3 regions of the Paenibacillus sp. GbtcB18 genome follow, and region 3 is predicted to be linked to each of the others. Evidence: riboswitches for the same ligand, from Rfam matches in the RefSeq annotation. Region 3 holds a riboswitch; each other region holds the start of a gene.
What was found. A riboswitch is a leader RNA that binds a small molecule or an ion and turns the genes downstream of it on or off. The one in region 3 is predicted to bind cyclic di-AMP.
Positions count from the first base shown of each region.

Region 1: another riboswitch for cyclic di-AMP. It lies ahead of KVT34_RS26910 (C40 family peptidase); the one in region 3 lies ahead of KVT34_RS27290 (resuscitation-promoting factor).
Region 2: another riboswitch for cyclic di-AMP. It lies ahead of KVT34_RS19195 (hypothetical protein); the one in region 3 lies ahead of KVT34_RS27290 (resuscitation-promoting factor).

Region 1 is NZ_JAGXJX010000013.1:80,841-86,067, reverse strand. It holds gene KVT34_RS26925 (M1 family metallopeptidase) at 1-1,113, shown strand, start outside; gene KVT34_RS26920 (hypothetical protein) at 1,123-1,944, shown strand; gene KVT34_RS26915 (SurA N-terminal domain-containing protein) at 2,149-2,739, shown strand; cyclic di-AMP (ydaO/yuaA leader) riboswitch at 2,918-3,062, shown strand; gene KVT34_RS26910 (C40 family peptidase) at 3,066-3,530, shown strand; gene KVT34_RS26905 (cryptochrome/photolyase family protein) at 3,681-5,072, shown strand; gene KVT34_RS26900 (DUF1540 domain-containing protein) at 5,114-5,227, shown strand, end outside.
Region 2 is NZ_JAGXJX010000006.1:306,514-311,740, forward strand. It holds gene KVT34_RS19185 (YbdD/YjiX family protein) at 1-23, opposite strand, end outside; gene KVT34_RS19190 (carbon starvation CstA family protein) at 16-2,106, opposite strand; cyclic di-AMP (ydaO/yuaA leader) riboswitch at 2,369-2,561, shown strand; cyclic di-AMP (ydaO/yuaA leader) riboswitch at 2,670-2,850, shown strand; gene KVT34_RS19195 (hypothetical protein) at 2,968-3,408, shown strand; gene kdpF (K(+)-transporting ATPase subunit F) at 3,599-3,673, shown strand; gene kdpA (potassium-transporting ATPase subunit KdpA) at 3,733-5,227, shown strand, end outside.
Region 3 is NZ_JAGXJX010000014.1:46,485-51,711, forward strand. It holds gene rsmA (16S rRNA (adenine(1518)-N(6)/adenine(1519)-N(6))-dimethyltransferase RsmA) at 1-600, opposite strand, end outside; gene rnmV (ribonuclease M5) at 649-1,194, opposite strand; gene KVT34_RS27290 (resuscitation-promoting factor) at 1,301-2,422, opposite strand; cyclic di-AMP (ydaO/yuaA leader) riboswitch at 2,707-2,901, opposite strand; gene KVT34_RS27295 (ABC transporter ATP-binding protein) at 3,190-3,933, shown strand; gene KVT34_RS27300 (ABC transporter permease) at 3,930-5,192, shown strand; gene KVT34_RS27305 (TatD family hydrolase) at 5,175-5,227, opposite strand, start outside.

The DNA.
Region 1 (5,227 bases), on a different contig from region 3:
GACGTGCACGATTTCGCTTGGTCCGCTTCGCCTAACTTTAAGGTGTTTGAAGAGCCCTATGCCGCTCCCAATTTGCCGGGGGTCAAGATCAAGCTGTACCTCGATCCCAAGCATGAACCGTACAAGTCCCGCTATATGATCGCCGCCAAAAAAGCGCTGAGCCGGTACTCCCAATGGTATGGTACATATCCGTACTCGACCTTATCCATTGTCGTGCCGCCGGAAGAGGCTAACGGGGCGGGGGGCATGGAATATCCCACGCTCGTTACCGCTTGGGGAGCCTCCAAGGGGACGCCCGATCTGGACCTCGAACGGGTGGTCGTCCATGAGATTGGCCACCAGTTCTGGTACGGACTCGTTGCCACCAACGAGTTCGAGGAAGCCTGGCTGGACGAAGGATTCACTTCCTACACCGAAGATAAGCTGATGGAGCTGGAATACGGGTCGAAACCCAACTTTCCGGTCGAAGCGAGCTATATCACCTCACCGGCCGCACTGCAGAAAAATGCGTGGAGTTACCGCAGCCACGGCGAGTACGCCGACAACGTGTATACCCGCGCCAAGCTGGTTCTCAAGGAAATCGAGCACCGGGTCGGGCTGAACACGATGGACCGCATTATGAAAACATACTTCCAGCGATGGAAATTCAAGCACCCGGGAACCCGCGATTTCCAAGCGGTCGTGGAGGAAATCACCAAAACGAAATGGACGGAGTTTTTCGACCAATATATATACGGCAGCATGATGACCGACTATGCGGTCGATAACATCCGTATCCGCCAGACGAACGAGTCGGGACAGACGTTGTACGAAAGCAGCGTGCTGGTCCGCAAGTTCGGCGGCACTGTACCTGCCGTCCCGCTCCGGTTCCATTTTGCCGACGGTTCGACGACCGAGAAGGTCTGGGACGGACAGGGCGAGCAGATCGAGTACAAGCTGACCCATAAATCGCCGGTGGATTGGGTTTCCCTGGATCCCAACTACACCATGAAGCTCGAAAACCGGCATATCAACAACTATATGAAAACCGAAGTCGACACCACGTGGAGAATCCGCTGGACCCTCGGCGTCGTCAAACTGCTGGAAACGCTGTTCGATACTGTAGCCTGGTGAGGTGATGAGATGCTCCGCTATCTACGACAAGGCTTGACGGCCGCCCTCAAGCAGCCGTTCGCCGTTTGCGTGCTGTATGTGTATCAGTTTGCCTGGGGGATTCTGCTTTATAAATGGGTCCAATCCATTATCGTCCCTCTGCTCCACCGTTATCCCGGCAGCGATCAACCCCAGAGCGCCGTTCATTTGTTCTTGGCGGAAAGCCAGTTCCGGCTTGTAAAAACGGATCTCATCCAGCCGTATCTCGAATGGCTTCTCATCCTGCTGGCCGTCCGGATGCTGATCAGTCCCATGCTGAACGCCGGCGTGCTGTACTCGCTGGAACACCGGCAGATGAATGCGGGCTACCGGTTTATGAAAGGAATCCGCGAGCTGCTGCTGCCCTTCTTCCTCTATTATCTCCTGCAAACGGTCCTGATGCTTGCGCCGCTCTACTGGCTGGCCCCCAAAGCGCTTGCTTTGTTCAACAAAGCCTACGGATTCGAGCCGCTTCTTCTGTCCGTGCTTCCCTGGGCGGCACTCTATTCCGTGTACGCCCTGCTTATTCAGCTCCTCTTCCTGTTCCTGCAGTTCGGCCGGGCCTCCGAGGATCGGCGGGGATTTCTCGCGGTGCTTCCGGTCGTGTTCCGCCAAGGCTTGCGGATCACGGGCAATGCCCTCCTGCTCGTCCTGCTCGGCTTCCTTCTTGCCGTCGCGGCGACTTATGCCTCCTATATATGGGCAGGCCTGACGGCGCTCATCATCCACCAGATCTACCCTTTGGTCCGCACCTTTGTCAAAATGTGGTCCATCGCCGCCCAGCGTGAAATCTGGGAAAGCTATCGCATCTAGAAAGGCCTCTTTCTCTGCCCGTAAGCCGGGTGGAAAGACAGACGGGTCCCATCCATCGTCTCCCTTCTTAACCGTCCTCTTCCCGGATTGTTCCGGCGCGATATCCGTCTCCCCCTGCCGTTCAACGGCCAGGGGGTTTTTAGTTTCCATTTGCGTTTTTTTCAGCTATCATGGAAAGATAGAAGATAAAAGGAGGCATTACCGATGATATCCCCACGGACAAGCACCGTCGTGGCGGCAGTAATTGGCCTTTGCGTCGCCGCCGGGTCGTTCTTTTACGGACAGTCCGACGTTAAAGCCAAAGAGGTTGTGGCGATCGGTCACGACGTCCGCATCTCCAACCAAGCATTCGACAAAATGAAAGCCGAAGTCGATTTGGCCTTTCAGATGCAGGGCGCTCAAAACAATTTGACCAACGATCAGCTTCTCGATCTGATGCTTAAGGACGAGCTCTTCGTCCGTTACGGCCAGAAGCGCGGAGTCAAAGTCAAGGAAGCCGAAGTGAAGCAGGCTATCGACCAGCAGCGCAAAGCGCTGGAAGCGGCCGGTCCCGAAGCGGCTCAGTTGAAGGAGATGCTTTACAAAAGCGCCGGCTTGACCGAGGCAACCTACTGGACCGATCCCAAAACCGTCAACCAGTACGCCAAATATCTCCTCCAGCAAAAGACGATCGAATACCTCGTCAAAAAAGGCGAACTGAAAACGCAGGAAGATCTCAACGCCCTGCAGGAAAAATTGCTCGCCGAAACGAAGCCCGGGCTGCGCGTGAAGTTTCCGGACCAGCCGAAGACTTAGATCGGCTCTAAGCTGAAAGACATGGAAAACCCGCCCTTTTTATACAAGAAGGCGGGTTTTTTGATCTACTTTTTCCCCTGAAATCCGACTAAATAACTGCTTTTGAAACTTTTTTGTAACTATTTTTAGTTTTTTGGAAGGAATTTCTGGACCTATGGCGAATACTTAGTGTCGGAACAGAAAAAGATTGCCGAATTTCTTCTTAGACAAAAGGAAGAGAACGGGGGATCCACTCTGGGTGAATTGATCTTGCAACACAGGGATCATAGGGGACCTTCTACCGAACCCTCCAGCTAACCTCGTAGGCACAGGAAGGAGCAACACAGTTGAAGAAAGTCTTGTTGTTTGTTTTGAGCTTGACCCTGTTTTTGAGTGTGGAAATCGGCAGCGCTTCCGCGAAGTCGACGCTCAGCTCCACGATTGACGGATTGGTAGGGACGCCTTACAAGTATTCGGGCACATCGACCAGCGGTTTTGATTGCTCGGGCTTCACGTCCTACGTATTCGACCGGTTCGGCATTGATCTGGCACGCACTTCAAAAGCACAGAACGGCCAAGGATCCTCGGTTGCGAAAAGCGATCTGAGACCGGGTGACCTTGTATTTTTTAACACCGACGGAAAAGGCATCTCCCATGTAGGTATTTACATCGGGAACAACAAGTTCGCCCACTCCGCCACGAACAAAGGTGTTACAAAGAGTGACTTGAGCGAATCTTACTATGCGAAACGATACGTTTCTGCACGCCGCGTTATCGGCGATGACCTTTTTAACAAGATCACTGCAGACTAGTAAGACGCACTCGTAATGGAACGCAGCATATACCCGAAAGGGAGCCCCGTAATCCAGGTTGCCGCCTGGCTTGCCGGGCTTCTTTTCATTTGCGCCGGATTTCCTGTTATTATTGAAGTTAGACGAAAAGGCAAGGAGCGTCCCTTCATTATGATCCTTTTTATCCATCGCAAAGATCTGCGGATTGACGACCTGATTGCGTTTGATTACATTCACAGCTTGGGGCGTCCAAGCCTGCATGTCCTGATTCTGGACCCTTTCCTGCTGCGCGAAGGCCGGGACAGGGAACACAGCGGAATCAACTTCCTCCGTCACGTTTCCAGGCTCATTCGCGAATACCGGAAAGCGGGCGCTCATCTGGAAGTGCTTGCCGGCGAGCCTCATGTCGTGGTCGACGGGCTACTCGCGGAGCTTCCCATCGAAGAAATCGTGGTGCATGGCGACATTACGCCCTATGCATTAGTACGCGACCGCAAACTGAAGGTTTCAGCTTCCGCGCGCGGCGTCCCGGTTACTACGCTGATCGACCACACTCTCGCCGATTTCGGGGATTTCCAGCATTTCGCGGAGCGCCGTACCCCTTACCAGGTATTTACCCCTTTTTATAAAAAATGGAACGCTTACATGCACCTTTTTTTCCGGCCGTCGTCGGCCGTCACCGTGCGCGATTTGCAGACACGGCCGCTACCGGACCGCGAAGCCTGGTCCGCCCGGTTCCCGCTTCCGTTGGACCCGGAAGCGGCAGGTACGGCGCCTGATCCCGCTCAGACTCTGAGCGATTTTCTCGAAGGAGGTCTCCGCGCTTATGAAGCGCAAAGAGACCGGTACGCCTTCGAGACGACCAGCGGGATCAGCCGCCATCTGAACACCGGCGCGCTCTCCGTGCGCCGGGCGTATGAAGCCGCTCTCGGCAGCGAGCGGCACGAAGCCTGGACGCGCCAGCTGGCGTGGCGCGACTTCTACCTGTACCAGGCCGTCTATAACCCGGACTTCTTCGTCTACGAGAAGAAATTCGATTTCTCCGGCCTGGAGGACACGCTCTTCGAGCGGTGGTGCCGGGGGCAGACCGGCATTCCGGTCGTGGATGCGGCCATGGCGGAGCTGAACGCCACGGGGCACATGCCGAACCGGCTGCGGATGGTGACGGCCATGTTCTTGACCAAGAACCTGCGGTGCCCCTTCACGCTGGGCGAACGGTATTTCCGGCGCAAGCTCGCCGATTACGACAACGTGCTCAACCGGGGCGGCTGGCTGTGGAGCGCTTCGCTCGGCTTCGACGCGTCCCCGTACTTCCGAGTCATGAACCCCGTCACCCAGTCGGAGACGCATGATCCGACGGGTATGTACATCCGGCGGTGGCTTCCCCATCTCGCTCATCTGAGCGATAAGGAGATTCATAAACCGCAGGCTGACGCGATTGTCGATCTGAAAAGCTCACGCGCCGCAGCGATCGAGATTTACAAGCACATGCTGGCGGAGGCTAAACCTGACGCCGGTGCAGGTTCGGTCGGACTTTTCCCGGACGGCTCTCCCCCTGTTTAAAGCTTCGTTCTTCGGGTAAATAGAAGTACGAGGTGATAAACATGGAAAATCCAATGGTGAAATGCAGCATTGCCAACTGCGAATACTGGGAGCAGGGCAACAACTGCAGCGCGGAAGTTATTATGATCGAAGTAAACGCTCATTCGAACAAGCCG
Region 2 (5,227 bases), on a different contig from region 3:
ATGAGTTTCAGGCGCTTAAACATATTTCGTTGCCTCGGATCTGCCCTGCTCGCCGCGCGGGATATACGGGGCTTCGTAGAGATCCAGCGGTTTGTTCGAAATCGCCTTCAGCCAGACGCGGATGGCCGAGATAAACACGATCAGCACCACGATCATGAAAAATCCGCACAAGGCCGCGTCGATGTAATCGTTCATCACGATCTGCTTCATCTGTGCGGCCGTTTTGGCCGGGGCCACGATTTTGCCGCTGTCCAGCGCGTTCTGGAACTGCTTGGCGTGAGAAAGAAAGCCGATGTTCGCTTTCTCGTGGAACAGCTTCTGCCAGCCGGCGGACATGGTCACGATAAGCAGCCACGTTGTGGGCAGGAGCGTGACCCAGGCGTACGCCTTTTTGCCCATTTTGAACAAAATTGTCGTCCCCAGCACAAGCGCGATGCCGGCCAGCATCTGGTTGGCGATGCCGAAGAGCGCCCACAAGGAGTTGATGCCTCCCAGAGGGTCCACAACACCTTGGTAGAGGAAGTACCCCCAGCCTCCCACGCAGAGGGCCGTGGCGATCAGATTGCCGACCGTGGACCGGGTATCCCCCAGCGACTTGCTGGCATAACCCAGCAGATCCTGGATGAGGAAACGGCCCACGCGGGTACCTGCGTCGATCGTCGTCAAGATGAACAACGCTTCGAACAGGATGGCGAAGTGGTACCAGAACGCCATCATCGTTTTGCCGCCGATCACGCCGGACAAGATTTGCGCCATGCCGATGGCGAAGGTCGGCGCGCCGCCCGTCCGCGAGAGGATGGTACTCTCGCCGATATTCTTGGATAGCGTGGTCAACTGCTCGGGCGTGATGGTGAAGCCCCAGTTCGTGATGGTTGCCGCCGCGGTCGCCACATCGGTACCGCCCAGGGCAGCCGCAGACGAGTTGATCGCGAAGTAGGTACCGGGCGTGATGATGCAGGCGGCGATCAGCGCCATGATGGCGACGAACGATTCGACCAGCATCGCGCCGTAGCCGATCGGACGCGCGTGGGATTCGCGCTCCAGCATTTTGGGCGTCGTTCCGGAGGAGATCAGCGCATGGAAGCCCGATACGGAGCCGCAGGCGATGGTGATGAACAGGAACGGGAACAAGTTCCCGGCGAAGACGGGACCGGTTCCGTCGATGAACCGGGTCGTGGCCGGCATGGACAGATCCGGCAGAACGAAAATAATGCCGAGCGCGAGTCCGATGATCGTTCCGACTTTGAGGAACGTGCTGAGATAGTCGCGTGGCGCCAGAAGCAGCCAGACCGGCATGACCGAAGCGAAAAAGCCGTAGGCGATCATCATCAGAGCGATGGTTTCCCCGCTGAAGGAGAAAAGCGGGGCCAGAACGGCGCTCTCGGCGACGAATTTGCCCCCGATGAGGGACAGAATCAGCAGAACGACGCCGATAAGGGAAGCTTCCCCGACTCGGCCGGGCCGTATGTAGCGCATATACACGCCCATCAGGAGGGCGATCGGAATGGTGGCGGCAATCGTGAACATGCCCCACGGGCTACCGATCAGCGCTTTGACGACGACGAGCCCGAGCACGGCGAGAAGAATGATCATAATGCCCAGAATGCCGAGCATGGCGATCGTGCCGGTCACTTTGCCGATCTCGTCCTTGATCATATCGCCCAGCGATTTGCCGTTTCTGCGTGTCGAAGCGAAAAGAATGACGAAATCCTGGACGGCGCCTCCCAGAATAACGCCGAGAATAATCCACAGTGTTCCGGGCAAATAGCCCATCTGGGCGGCAAGTACGGGGCCTACGAGAGGGCCCGCGCCGGCAATGGCCGCGAAATGGTGCCCGAACAGCACCCATTTGTTCGTCGGCACATAGTCCTTGCCGTCGTTGTTTAGCTCTGCGGGTGTTTTCCGATTATCGTCGAGCACGAAAACTTTACGGGCGAGAAAACGGCTGTAGAACCGGTAGGCGACCGCATAGCAGCTCACGGCTGCGATAACGAGCCAGGCGGCATTGATCGTTTCGCCGCGATTAAGTGCGACAAGCCCAAAAGCAAACGCGCCGACAATGGAAATCACCCCCCAGAGCAAGATTGATTTCCATCCGATTTTCATAAACATGCCTCCTTACTGGTTAATATGGGAGCGTTTACAAGTAGTATAGCAGGTTTTTCCGGTGTGGGAAGAGGCTGGATGTCCAAACCATTTTCAAAAACGCGAGATTTTCGACGTATTAACAAGCTAGCGCACAAAAAGCAGAAATGTAAGCGCATTAGGGGATTTCTTTGGCTTAAATCGGTTTAAAACCAATCTCGCCATATCTTTACAAAGCACGTGCGGAGGTGTAACATTCATTCCATCAATTGAAAAAAACAGTTTCTTGCTTTCGCTGAATTCCCCAACCGGGGAAGCGGGGGAACCATCGCAGCATTGATCCGGTGTGAGAGCCGGGGCCGTGTCTGCAGGGGTGAATCCTGAAGCGCCGGAATCCATGGACCCGGCAATCAGGTAGGGCGACTCTCACCGTCCGAATCCGACAGCTAACCTCGTAAGCGCATGAGTTCGGGAGGGGTTGAAGAAGCTTGTGATCGGCATCGACCACAGGGACTTCGTTTCGCTGTGGTTTTGTTATGTTCAAAAACATCCGAAAATGAAAAATGTGCCAAACAAATGAACATGCGTTTTTATCGCTGAGTTTCCGTGTCAAGCGGAAAACGGGGGAACCAAACGAGGACTTGCAGGCCTGACGGCCCGGTCCTCATGGGGTGAATCCAGAAGCGGCATCCGTGCCGTAATGGTAGGGCGACTCTCACGCCCGAATCCGACAGCTAACCTCGTAAGCGTACCGAGAGAGGCGACTGCTATCGCGCTTCGGCTATAGTCTTTTTAGGCTGTGACCGTCAAGAAGCCGCGTGAAGAGTTCCTCTTCCGCAGGCTTCTTTTTTTGCTGCCCAAAACATGAAAGAGGGATAAAAAGTGGACGAGAGAAAGATCCAAACCTATACGTTGGTTTCCGCACCGAATGTCACCGGCGAGAACTTTATTAAACTGCTGAATATTTACCGCAGGCCCTTCGCGGCGCTTGTGAACAACCCCGCGGAAGGACAGCGGATGAAGAAGCTGGGAGTCCGGCACATCGTGGAAGTGGATACCGTGCACCACGAAGCCTGGGAAGTCCCGGGACTTCCCATCGGTGACGTCTATCTTTTCGAAGACAGCCTGCCGCTCTGCTGCCGGTATCTTCAGATGGTCCGAAGCTGGACAACCGGAACGATTTTCGTGGTCAAAACGAATGCCTCGCCGCGGCTGATTTATAAAGCGCTCGGCGCCGACCATGTGGTGCATACGAATACCCGTCAGGTCTCTTTCCTGCTTGGAGCAGCACCGGGCCAAGTGCCCGAGGAAGTTTTGCGCTAACGATTTAATTCACGGTCCGAACGATAATGAATGAACCTATGAAATGAACCTATAGATAGGAAAGAAAGGAGCCGAAACACATGACGGACCTTTATATGGTTCTGCTGTTGGCAGTCATTTATTTCATCTTTTACGGTTTTCTGACCTGGTGCGACCATGTTGTGCAAGGCTCGGAAGGCGGCCGTATATGATGATTATCGCGCTTTTTACGGCAGGGCTTTTCCTGTATCTGATATACGCGCTCATACATCCCGAAAAATTTTAGGGCGCCTTCGGGCAGCCGGTGACTGCTAGCGCGGAGTTGTTTGAGGAGGATAGGAATCCATGGAGATTGTGCAGATCGTAATCGTAATCGCGGTGCTTTGCCTGCTGGTGAAACCGCTTGGAACTTATATGTATCATGTTTTTTCGAATGAAAAAAACCGGACGGACAAATGGTTCGGCTGGCTGGAAAGACCCATTTACAAGCTTGCGGGCATCCGCAGCGAGAAGGGCATGACGTGGAAGAAGTATGCGGGCAGCCTTGTGCTGACCAACCTTGTGCTGGTGGCGGTGGGGTATCTGATCCTGCGTCTGCAGCGTGCTCTTCCTTTGAACCCGAACGGGATCGACAATATGGAAGCGACGCTGTCGTTCAATACGATCATCAGCTTTATGACGAACACCAACCTGCAGCACTACAGCGGGGAAACGGGCCTGTCCTATTTCTCACAGATGGCGGTCATTATGATGATGATGTTCACGTCCGCCGTAACGGGAATCGTGGTCGCGATTGCGTTTATCCGCGGACTGACGTCCAAAGGCAGCACCATCGGCAACTTTTTTGCGGATTTCGTAAAAGGACACACGCGCCTGCTGCTGCCGCTGGCTATCGTGGTTACGCTCGTGCTTGTCGGCCTGAAGGTGCCGCAAACGCTGGATCCGACCGTGGCCGCGAAGACGCTTGAAGGCGGGGAGCAGCAAATCGCCATCGGTCCGGTGGCGTCGCTTGTGTCCATCAAGCATCTGGGCACGAACGGCGGCGGTTTCTTCGGGGTGAACTCTTCGCACCCGTTTGAAAATCCGTCTCCGCTGACTAACGTGATTGAAATGCTGTCGATGTGGTGCATTCCGGCCTCATTGACCTATACCTTCGGGCGGTTTGCGAAGAACCGGAAGCAGGGATGGGTCATTTTCACAGCGATGATGACCTTGTTCCTGGTATTTCTATCGGTCGCTTTCTTTTCGGAAAAGGCCGGTAACCCTGCCTTGAACGCCCTTGGCGCGGATTCGTCCATCGGCAGTATGGAAGGCAAAGAGGTGCGGTTCGGTATTGCCCAGTCCGCGCTGTTCACCACGGTAACGACGGCGGCGACGACGGGAACCGTCAACAATATGCACGACACGCTCACCCCGCTGGGCGGAATGGTTCCGCTCGCTCAAATGATGCTGAACTGCGTATTCGGCGGCGACGGAGTCGGGCTGGTCAATATGCTCATGTACGCGATTCTGGCGGTCTTCCTGGCGGGCCTCATGGTCGGCCGGACGCCGGAGTTTCTGGGACGCAAAATCGAGTCCCGCGAGATGAAACTGATCGCCGTCGCGATTCTGGCGCATCCGCTTATCATCCTGGCACCGACAGCGATCGCCTTCATGACGGAGCTGGGCAAAGGCGCCGTTACCAACCCGGGATTCCACGGAATTTCCCAGGTGCTGTACGAGTTCACGTCGTCGGCGGCCAATAACGGCTCCGGCTTCGAGGGGCTGGCGGACAATACGCCGTTCTGGAACATTTCCACAGGAATTGTAATGCTGCTTGGCCGTTACGTGTCGATCATCG
Region 3 (5,227 bases):
CGTAACCAGTTCCGCCTCGCAATAGAACTGTACGGCGATGCTGAGGCTGCCGTACTCCTTGCCGCCCGGCTTGGCCGCCATCCGGTCCGCCACTTCCTTCTGGATCATCACGACGATGTTTTCGAGCGGAAGCTTCTCTTCGAGCAGCTTCATGATGATCGGCGTCGTGATGTAGTACGGAAGGTTGGCGACGACGCTGATTCCGGACAAGCCGGAAAATTTCTCCTCGATCAGCTGCCTCAGATCGAGCTTCAATACGTCGCCGTGAACGACCTCGGCGGTCGGATAAGGCGACAGCGTCTCCCGCAGGATGGGGAGCAGGCGCTGGTCGATCTCCACCGCCACGACGCGGCCGGCTTCCTTAGCGAGCTGCTGGGTCAGGGCGCCGATTCCGGGCCCGATCTCAAGCGCGCCCTTCTCGGGAGTAAGCTCCGCCGCGGAGATGATGTTGCGCAGAACGTTGCCGTCCGTGAGAAAGTTCTGTCCCAGACTTTTTTTGAGCACCAGATTGTGCCGGTTTAGAATGTCTTTGGTCCGTTTTGGCGTTGCCACATCTTCAGATGCAAAGGACGGGCCGCTGCCTTGTTCATTTAATTTCATAGTCATCCTCCAAGCTTCCGTCCCTAACGAAAGCTGCCTGTGCGTAAATTATTGATCCGGACGGTCCAACTGCTCTACGGCAGCTTCGAACTCTTCCCGGGAAATTTGAAAAGCGGCGCAGCGCTTGTAAAACTGCTTACCATTACAATACCCGATTCCGAGCTTTTTTCCTACTTCCAGCCGTCTGGCCGCAGCATCGGGATGAACAACGAGGCCGGCGGCGATCAGATCCTCCCATGTCAAAAGAGACACGGCGCCCTCATATTCGGTCTTTACGTTCGCCAGAGCGGACCGTATAGCGTCCGGAGTCGCGTTCTCGACTCCGATGTCGCCTCGCTTCTCCGCAAGTTCCTGGGGGAGAAAGGCGTGCTTGCAGCCGGGCACCTTGCCCGAAATGATTTTACGGATGCGCTCCCCCGCATGATCCGGATCCGTGAAGACAATGACCCCTCTTCGCTCCTGGGCCAGCCGGATGCGATCCAGAATCGCCCGGTTGATTGCCGATCCGCCGGTTTCGATCGTATCCGCTTCAACCGCCCGCTTGATGGCGGTTGTATCGTCTTTTCCTTCGACAACAATGATTTCTTTGATCATGTTCTTTATCCTCTCTTAAGCGCACAAAAAGAAGAGGGTTTCCCTCTTCTTTTCGCATACGGTTTGTTACCGGTTTGTAAATCTTCGTTACAGGTAACATGTTATCCTAATCTTGTGTCGGTTTATTCGGGCCGATGACGTAAACAGTATATCCCCGTTTCACACCGAAAGTCTTGGCATAACTCATGCTGTCGAAATAAACGTCCATTTTCTGGCCTTTAATAGCACCGCCCGTATCCTCCGCACGGCGGTATCCGATACCTTCAATGTACACCCACCAGCCTAACGGCACGACGGATGGATCTACGGCAATCGTCTGGCCTTGAACAGGCTTCGTTCCGCTGGCGGTCCGGTTGCCTACGCCCGGCTCCTGAGAAGAGTAAGCGGTCAAGGTAACGTTCTTTAATATTTTCTTCGCGTCTATGTCGGTACCTGCTTTAGTTACCTGCTTAGGCTTAACCGGTTCGGAAGCGGCTGCCACCGTAACGACCGGATTTTTTGTGCCTACAGCCACAATCTTATCCACACTGGCGTTTTTGACTGCTTGATCGATAACTTGCTCGGATACGAGTTTTCCGTTTTCGAAAATCTTCTCTTTCTTTTTAACCAATACGCCTTCCTGGCCTTCCTGTACGACCTGCTCTTTGCCTTTCAGCAGATCCTCATCGGATTTCTTGACCACACTGAATGCGATGGGCTCCGAAATTTCTTCCGTTTCTTTCTTCACCCGGACAACTTCGATAGCCGCATTGGCTGAAAGCTCCGTGTCTTTGGCCGGAGTCACTTTGTCGTGCTCTCCAAGCGTTATATTTGAATCTTGCAGAACTTGATCTACCGTTTTCGCAGTGGTATGCACAGTTTGTGTCTGCCCGTCGGCAGTTAGCTGTACGGGTGATGCATGATCGATGACAATCTTCTGACCGTCTTGAATCTTGCCGTCAAGCGGCATAGATACCTGATCGTGCTCACCGATTGTAATGGCTTGTTCATCCAGTAGGCGTTGCAGGACCCATTGTCTTGTTTCCACAACGGTTTCTCGTCCGTTTACCACCAATGATACGCTTTTACCAGCCGTACCGTATAACAACACCAAAAACATGAAAGTCAAAGCGAATGAAATGATAGCTGCAAGGATGATCATACGCAAGTTTTCATGCTTCCATCGCAATGCGAAGGACATGCTGGATGATCGCTTAACATGGGTCTCTGATTGCGAGATATTGCCCACTTCTTCGGTCCTCCTTCAAAGCCTCGCCTCTGTGATACGCATGATGATTTGGACGCGACTTAGGTTTATTTGGCGGTTCCTAACGGAACCCTTGCAATTGGCTTCTTTCCCGCCGGCTGACCGGTTGCTCTCAGTCTCTACGGGGTCTGCATCACCTCCGTTTGATGTTTACCTGTATGCGGGTCGGATACCCGTCCGATATGGAACAAAAAAAGCCATCGGAAAGAGAAAGCTTCCCGGTGGCTGTGTGTGAGCGCGACTAAACAGAATGACACGACAGTTGTTATCTCTCCCGGTACGCTTACGAGGTTAGCTGACGGATTCGGGCCGTGAGAGCTGCCCTACTCGCCGGCGGTGCTGCCTGCACCTGCCATTGAGATTCACCCCAAATTGTTTCCTGTTGTATCGGCCCAAACCTGTTCCGACCTTGACAGCGGTTCCCCCGTTTTCCTTTTACGGAAACTCAGCGTTAAAACTTGGCGTTTATTAAGTTATCATGAAAGTATATTACGCTCAAATATCCAACCTGTAAAGGGGGCATATTCCCTAAAAATAAGCAAATTTAACCAAACCAATGGCATTTATCTAATTATCTTGCAGTCGTTCTCCTTTTTTCTCCCGTTATCTCGCTTCTAGTTTTCCCCATTTCCGCTGCTCCGCTTGGGCATTGGGCTTCCAGGCATTTTTTGACTATAATAAAAGATACGGCAATCCGCCCGAAAAGGCCGAAAGCCGCAATAACCGATTGAAGAAAAGCAGGTGAAGGCATGGATCCAATTCTTCACATTTCCCGTCTCAGCGGAGGCTATTTGCCCGGAAAACCGATTCTCCGCGATCTCGAAATTACAGTCGGACAAGGTGAAATGGTCGGTCTGATCGGACTCAACGGAGCGGGAAAAAGCACGACCATCAAACACATCCTCGGACTCCTGAAGCCCCAGGAAGGCAGCGTCCGCATCCGCAGCCGGACCCTGGAGGAAGACCCGCTTGGGTATCGGTCCTCGTATTCTTTCGTACCGGAGTCTCCCGAATTGTACGACGATCTGACGATTGAAGAGCATTTGGAACTGACGGCGATGGCTTACGATATTCCGAAGGAAGCGTTCAAGGAACGTGCCGGCCGCCTGATGCGCGAGTTCCAGATGGAGCCTAAGCGCAAAAGCTTTCCGGGCCAGCTGTCCAAAGGAATGAAGCAGAAAGTCATGATCATGAATGCTTTTCTTGTCGAGCCCGCGCTTTATGTCATTGACGAGCCGTTCCTCGGCCTTGACCCGCTGGCGATGCGTTCTCTTCTCGACATTATGGCGGATTTCAAGAGCAGGGGCGCCAGCTTCCTGATCTGCTCCCACATCCTCGCCACGATTGAAAGATACTGCGACCGGTTTGTCGTCCTCCATCAGGGGCGGATTCTTGCTCAAGGCACGCTGGAGGAGTTGAGACAACAGACCGGGCTGTCCGATGCGACGCTGGACGAGCTGTTCTACGAGCTGGTGCGGAGGAATCCGGTATGAACCAAGAAGCAGCCGTTCACAGAGAGGGCACGGCCGGAGCTGTCCGTCAGCTGTGGAAGCGCAGATTCGACCATTACCGGCAGGAAACGTCCCGCTACTGGGCTTATGTCGCAAGAAGCCAGTTTTTCGGTTTTCTTTTCCTGATTTTTATCGTTTCTTCCTATTATTATGCAAAAATCCTTCAGCAGCTTCCGACATCTTTTCCTTATATCTGGATCGTTCTGCTCGTCCTCGTTCCGGCTCTCGCAGCCGGCTCTGTACGCACACTCCTGAAGAATGCGGACCGGGTGTTTCTGCTTCCGCTGGAACCCGTTATGAACGTATTCTTCCGGTCGGCTTTCCGCTACAGTTTGGGAATCCAAGCCGCACGATCCATCATTCTGATGCTGATTGCATGGCCTCTGTACAAACACTGCACGGGTACGGAAGGACAGCCCTTGTGGCTGATGGCGATTTTTGTTCTTCTAATAAAAACAGCCAACCTGCTCGGCTCGTGGCAGGAAGGCCGTTTTTCATCCCCCGGATGGCGTCTGATCTCAGTGGGTTACCGCTGGGTCTTAAGCGCAGCCGTCGTATTCGCCTTGTTCGGTACGGGGCCGCTTCCGGGCGGGATCGTTCTATTGGCGGGACTTGTCGTCTGGGCGGTCGTGTGCAAGCTGGGGCCCGGCCGGCAGGCAATGGGCGTCGCTTGGGATTACCTCATCGACAACGACCGTAAACAGCAGTACCGGCTGTACTTGTTTTTCAGCGGCTTTGCCGACGTGCCGCAGCTCCCGGTACGGGTGAAGCAGAGACGATGGCTGGCGGGCATTACGGACCGGTACTCATTCCGCTCCTCCTCGCTGTACCTGTATCTCTTCACGAAGACGTTTGTCCGTTCCGAGCTGCTCGGCATCATCGTCCGGATCACGCTTGTCGCCGGCCTCGCGGCCGCGGCCGTTCAATCCGCTCCGGTGGCCGCCGCAGTCTGCCTCGTAGCCATGTTCATTTCGCTGATTCAGCTCACCTCGCTGGAGCAGTCGCACCGCTACACGTTCTGGCTGCAGACTTATCCGGTAGATCCGCGTCGGAAAGTGGCCGCCGTGGTGCGGATCATCAGCGGCGCTTTCACCCTGCAGGGTATCGTTCTTACCCTGCTGATGCTGCTAAGCGGAACGGGCGTTTACGCAGCCGCCCCGCTTGCGGGGCTTGCGCTCGGCCTCGCGCTTTGCGCTACGGTAATGAAGCGGAAATTTACCGCTTCATTTGAGGCCGAGTAGGCGCACGGCATTGTCAGTCGTCACTTTGGCCAGTT